DNA from 2 places in the Ruminococcus sp. D54t1_190329_F1 genome. Region 1 is predicted to be linked to the other one. Evidence: predicted binding sites of a transcription regulator. Region 1 holds the regulator's gene; the other holds the start of a gene.
What was found. The regulator HrcA, encoded in region 1, represses chaperone genes, less so after heat shock. The targets are predictions, from matches to a motif close to TGTTAGCACTCNNNNNNNNNGAGTGCTAACA.
Positions count from the first base shown of each region.

Region 1 (3,435 bases):
TGTAGGAACCAGGATTGCAGGTCCTGGGGGCGCAGTGGTGGCTACTCTTGGCTGTATTTTACCCTCCTGTATAATTGTAACCCTGCTGGCATATATTTACACGAAATACCGGAAAATGTCCCTTCTCCAGGGAACTCTTACATCCCTTCGTCCGGCGGTTGTGGCCATGATCGCCAAGGCAGGAGTTACCATTTTAGTATCATCTTTTTTTATAAATGGTGCAGTGGAACTGTTTCGGGAAAACATATGCATTCGAATGGTGGTATTCTTTACTGCCGCACTGGTGCTTTTGAGAAAATATAAAATGAATCCCATTCTGGTGATGGTTTTGTGCGGTGTGGCCAATATGGCGTTTTGCGCGGCTGTCGGAAGCTGACTGGAAAAGATATGCCAGCTGACTTTCGTATATGGTGCTGCCGCAGGTGGGCAGCACCTGTGTTTAGAAGAAAAATAAGGAGGACAACAGATTGAACATATGTGTATATGGTGCTTCAAGTGCGCTGCTTAAAAACATTTATTATGAAAAAACAGAAGAGCTTGGAAGAGCAATGGGAAAAAGAGGTCACGGTCTAGTGTTTGGCGGCGGAGCTACCGGAATGATGGGAGCAGCAGCCAGAGGCGTGGCAGCAGAAAATGGTTACATACTTGGAATTGCTCCCCGCTTTTTTGACCAGCCAGGAGTTCTGTATGAGAAATGTACGGAATTTATTTTCACAGAGAATATGAGAGAGCGCAAAAAACTTCTGGAAGAAAAATCAGATGCTACGATCGTAGCACCTGGCGGAATTGGTACCTACGAGGAATTTTTTGAGATTTTTACCTTGAAAAGCCTGAAACGTATTGACCGCCCAATTGTGCTGTATAACATTGACGGATATTATGACAGGATGAAAGCATTGCTGGAGTACACAGCAGAGGAGAAATTCATGGATTTTTCCGTGCTGGATCTGGTAGTTTTTCTGGATGAGCCGGCGGCAGTTCTTGACTATCTGGAAAATTATAAAAAATAGAGGCTGCTATTCAGCAGGTACTGTTTTGTGAAACATATAACTGTGAAGGTACTGAACAGTTACAAAATAGACTCTAGTATACAGGAAAGAAGATGCCAGGGAAAATTTTCTCAAGGCATCTTTTTCATTTATACGGCAGCGGACATAAAGATACCTGGTAGTGCCCTTGCTGCAAAAATGGTATTGCAGCAAGGAAATTTTATCCGGAATGGTAAAGTATAAGGTAAAAACTATCAAAAAAGATGAAAAAAATTTGTAAAAAATATTGACAAAAGGAATACTGAGGTGTATCTTAAGAACATAGATGTTAGCACTCCTAAATAATGAGTGCTAACAAAAGGAATTCGAAGAAGCCAGACGGAAATCAGAATCAGGTTTGACCGTCTGCTTTTCAGGAAGGAGCAGATATTTCATGGATGAAGTATTAGATGAGCGCAAACGGAAAATACTGAAAGCAATCATCAAAACTTATATGGAAACAGGTGAGCCTGTAGGTTCCAGAACTATTTCCAAATATCCGGATCTGAATGTCAGCTCTGCTACCATCCGAAATGAGATGTCCGACCTGACGGATATGGGCTACATCGTACAGCCCCACACCTCAGCCGGAAGAATTCCATCAGATAAAGGCTATCGCCTTTATGTAGATGAGCTTACCAGGGAGAAGGAAGCCGAGATCGCAGAAATCCGTGATCTGATGATTGAGAAGTCAGATAAGATGGATAAGGTGCTCAGGCAGGTGGCGAAGGTCCTTGCCACGAATACCAATTATGCGGCTATGGTTGCGGTTCCCCAGTATAAGGGAAGCACCCTGAAGTTCATTCAGCTTTCACGAGTCAATGAGCGGCAGCTGATTGCCGTAGTTGTATGTGAGGGTAATGTCATTCGGAACCAGATCATCAATATTGATGAGGAGATGGATGACCAGACGATCTTGAAGCTGAATCTTCTTCTTAACACGAACCTGAACGGCGTACCCATCCAGGACATTAATCTGGGCATGATCGCCAGATTGAAAGAACAGGCGGGAAGCCACAGCGGTGTGGTTGCAGATGTGCTGGACGCGGTTGCAGCTACGATTCACGTGGACGAAGAAGATATGAAAGTATATACATCGGGAGCAACCAACATATTTAAGTATCCAGAGCTTGCAGATACATCCAGAGCCAGTGAGCTGATTTCCACTTTCGAGGATAAGCAGGAACTTGCGGATATGGTCCGTGAGGAAATGGGAGACCCGGAGAACACAGGAGTTCAGATATACATCGGGGATGAAGTTCCGGTACGTACCATGAAAGACTGCAGTGTGGTCACAGCTACTTATGAGCTGGGAGATGGAATGCGTGGAACTATTGGAATCATCGGTCCCAAGCGAATGGATTACGAGAATGTAGTGGACAGCTTAAAGAAATTAAAAGTCCAGCTTGACGAAATGGTAAATAAGAAAACCTAGAAAGGCGGTTGAAAGCGTGTCAGAAGAAATGAATAAAGAAGCCGAAGTACAGGAAGAAGCAGTTGACATTCCGGTAACAGACGGAAGCGAAGAAGAGGCAGCAGATACAGCCCAGACAGCAGAAGAGGAGACTTCCGAAGAACCTGCACAGACAGAAGAAACTGAGCAGTCAGATCAGGAAGCAGAATCTCAGAAGGAACCGGAAACCAAGACAAAAACTTCTTTCTTCGGCAAGAAGAAAAAAGAGAAAGATAAATTTGAACAGCAGGTCGAGGAGCTTACAGACAGACTGAAGCGCAGCATGGCTGAATTCGATAACTACCGTAAAAGAACGGAGAAAGAGAAATCCAGCATGTACATCATCGGTGCCAGGGACATCGTTGAAAAAATGCTTCCGATCGTGGATAACTTCGAAAGAGGTCTTGCACAGGCACCGGAGGATGATCCATTTGCAGAAGGCATGAAGATGATCTATAAGCAGATGATGACAGCCTTTGATGAGATGGGTGTGAAGCCAATCGAAGCTGTAGGCAAGGAATTTGATCCGAATCTGCATAATGCAGTGATGCATGTGGAGGACGAATCCGTTGGCGAGAACATCGTCGTAGAGGAATTCCAGAAGGGATATACTTACAAGGATTTCGTTGTAAGACACAGTATGGTAAAAGTTGCTAATTGACAGAGAGCAGCTTGGAGAATCAAACTTCATCGACATTTTCTAAAAACAAAGTATAAATGTTACTGTTCGTGTAATGGACAGCAACCATGAATTTTTAAACAGGAGGAAAATTATCATGGGAAAAATCATTGGTATTGACTTAGGTACAACAAACAGCTGTGTAGCTGTTATGGAAGGTGGACAGCCAACCGTTATCGCAAATACAGAAGGATCCAGAACAACACCATCTGTTGTAGCATTCACAAAGACAGGTGAGCGTCTGGTAGGTGAGCCTGCAAAACGTCAGGCAGTAA
Region 1 is NZ_JADNDC010000002.1:123,992-127,426, forward strand. It holds gene I2D69_RS01440 (chromate transporter) at 1-376, shown strand, start outside; gene I2D69_RS01445 (TIGR00730 family Rossman fold protein) at 468-1,010, shown strand; gene hrcA (heat-inducible transcriptional repressor HrcA) at 1,423-2,463, shown strand; gene grpE (nucleotide exchange factor GrpE) at 2,480-3,142, shown strand; gene dnaK (molecular chaperone DnaK) at 3,258-3,435, shown strand, end outside.

Region 2 (3,435 bases), on a different contig from region 1:
AGAAATCAGTCCGGAACATTTTATGGTGAAGGATCTGGGTTCTCTTGAGGCTGGAGAATCAGTTGATGCATGGGTTATGCCAAGAGAAGGTACAGCTGTTGGAGAATATAGTGATACGATCACTTATGAAACAGAGGAAGGTGTAAAGGTTTCCTTCATTGCAAAGCTTACAATAGCTGAGCAGAAGCAGGATGATACGAATACAGATCAGCAGCCAGCAGAGAAACCAGCTACACCGGAAACCACCCCGGAAGTGACACCAGAGGTAACTCCAGAAGTGACACCAGAAGTCACCCCAGAGGTAACTCCAGAAGTGACACCAGAAGTCACTCCAGAAGTCACCCCAGAGGTAACTCCAGAAGTGACACCAGAAGTCACCCCAGAGGTAACTCCGGAAGTAACACCAGAAGTCACCCCGGAAGTGACTCCGGAGATTACTCCAGCTCCTTCATTTACTACCGACATTTCCGAAGTGAAATTCGACAGTAAAGAAGCTGGTTACAAAGAAGCACCGGCGGCAGTTACAATCAATGTATCCAATACTGGAAATGTGAAATTAACCGGTATTGCTGTAAGTGTAAGCGGAAACGAATTTACAGTAAGTGCTCCGTCTGCTTCAGAATTAGAGGCAAATGCAAACCAGTCTGTATCCTTTACTGTTGCACCGGCAGTTGGATTGGCAGCAGGAACCTATACACAGACTGTTTCCATTAAGACAGATCAGACAGATTACCTGAATATTCCAGTAAGCTTTACAGTAACAGAAGCTACTGCCAAGCTTACAGCTGTAGGCAAAGTATCTGATATCAGTCTGGCAAACGGGGTTGAGAAGTCAGCAGCTGGACTGCAGCTTCCATCTACTGTTAAGATTACTACAAACAAGGGCGATATGAATGCCTCTGTAAAATGGGATGTAAAGGGCAGTGCATATAATCAGAACAGTACAGAAGCACAGAAGTTCTCTGTGAAAGGTACTGCTGCTCTTCCAGACGGTGTTACCAATCCGGATAACCTGAGCCTTGTAGTATCTGTTAATGTCACTGTAAGCCGTGGACCGATTGTATCTGATGCAGGGAATAACAGTATCACAGGAATCAGCTCCGATGGAAACTATACTACAGAGACCAAGATTACTTTCACTGCAGTTGGCGCAGGTATGGATATTGAAAATCCGATTAAGGGAGATGTAAGATATCAGCCGCTGAACTGGGAGGTTCTTGAGGCAAGAAGCTGGGACGGCGCACCATATTCTGCAACTTTCCGCATGGGCAAGAATGGAAATTATACTTTGACTGTCACATATAATCAGCAGCAGTTTGATGGAAGCAACTGGGTAAACACTGGAACACAGGATACCAAGCAGGTTAATTTCACTGTAAATGCTGCACCGAATCAGACTCTGACACCGGCTGCAGACAAAACAGATGCAAATCAGAAGAATGCAGTAAAGACCGGGGATAATACTCCAATCCTCCCATTTGTAATTATTCTGATTGTTGCGATTGTCTTAATTGCAGGAATTCTTGTTTACCGCAATAAGAAAAAATAATAGTGGATTCTCAAATAAACAGTAATTGTGAATGAGAGCAGAACGAATGAGGGAGACCAGAAATGGTCTCCCTTCTTTTAATAATAATTACTAGGTTACTGTTCACTCCGTGACCAGTAACACGCTTCGCGATGCACAGAAATCATGCATTCGCATGATTTCGCGCTGAGATTCTCGGGTTTTCTTTGAACTTTGTTCACAAAAAACACCTCGCGGAATGTTACCAGTGAACAGTAATATTACTAGCACTCAATTAAAATGAGTGCTAAATTTTCCTTGACTTTTAGTCAGTTTGGTATTACTATAGTTTGTATAATTAAGAAGACAAAGGAGAGTGAGCTGCATGGCTGAGAAGCATGGTAGTTTATCAATTAACAGTGAAAATATTTTTCCAATTATAAAGAAATGGTTATATTCTGATCACGACATTTTTGCAAGAGAGTTAATCTCCAATGGTTGTGATGCAATTACGAAGCTTAAGAAACTTGATGTTATGGGTGAATACACACTTCCGGATGATTACAAAGCTGAAGTACAAGTTATTGTGAATCCGGAAGAGAAGACTTTGAAGTTTATTGATACAGGTCTTGGTATGACGGCCGATGAAGTGGAAGAGTATATTACACAGATTGCTTTTTCAGGAGCTACTGAGTTTCTTTCCAAATATAAAGATAAGACCACGGATGATCAGATCATCGGTCATTTTGGACTTGGCTTTTATTCAGCATTTATGGTAGCAGATGAAGTTCATATTGATACTCTTTCTTATAAAGAGGGCGCTGCTCCAGTACATTGGACCTGTGATGGTGGTACAGAGTATGATATGCAGGAAGGCAATAAGACTACAGTTGGTACTGAAATTACTCTGTTTTTAAATGATGAGAGTACAGAGTTTTCCAACGAATATCGTATGAGAGAGATTATTGAGAAATATTGTTCTTTCATGCCGGTAAATATCTATCTGTCTAAGGAAAATGCACCGCAGGAGTATGAGACCATTGATGAGGCTGAGCTTCGTGATGATGATGTAATTGTAGAGCGTATCCACGAGGAGGCCAAGACTGAGGAGAAAGAGAACGACAAAGGTGAGAAAGAAGTCGTAGAAGTATCTCCTGCGAAAGATAAAGTAAAAATCAACAAACGTCCGGTATCTTTAAGTGATCCGGAGCCATTGTGGATGAAACATCCAAACAGTTGTACAGATGAGGAATATAAAGAGTTTTACCGTAAAGTCTTTATGGATTATAAGGAGCCTTTGTTCTGGATTCATTTGAACATGGACTATCCGTTTAACCTGAAAGGTATTCTGTACTTCCCGAAGATCAATACAGAATATGATTCCATTGAAGGTACGATCAAACTGTACAATAACCAGGTATTTATCGCAGATAACATCAAGGAAGTAATTCCAGAATTTCTGCTTCTTCTGAAAGGTGTAATTGATTGTCCGGATCTTCCACTGAATGTATCCAGATCCGCACTGCAGAACGATGGCTTCGTGAAGAAGATTTCCGAGTATATTACAAAGAAAGTAGCGGACAAGCTTACCGGAATGTGTAAAACAGACCGTGAGTCCTACGAGAAATACTGGGATGATATCAGTCCATTTATCAAATATGGCTGCATTAAGGACAGTAAGTTCTCAGATAAGATGAATGATTATATCCTCTTCAAGAACATTGATGGCAAATATCTGACTCTGAAAGATTGCATCGAAGAGAACAGGAAACCAGAAGCTGAGACTAAGACAGAAGAGACTGTTGAATCCACAGAAGAGAAGAAAGAGGACGGCGCGAAAGACGAGAAAGAGCCTGAGAAGACTACTATCTTCTATGTAACAGATGAGGTTCAGCAGAGTCAGTATATTAACATGTTCCGTGAGGCAA
Region 2 is NZ_JADNDC010000009.1:25,062-28,496, reverse strand. It holds gene I2D69_RS19985 (hypothetical protein) at 1-1,549, shown strand, start outside; gene htpG (molecular chaperone HtpG) at 1,893-3,435, shown strand, end outside.
Region 2: a site for HrcA is predicted at 1,790-1,820, ahead of htpG (molecular chaperone HtpG). Genes of this name have one in related genera too.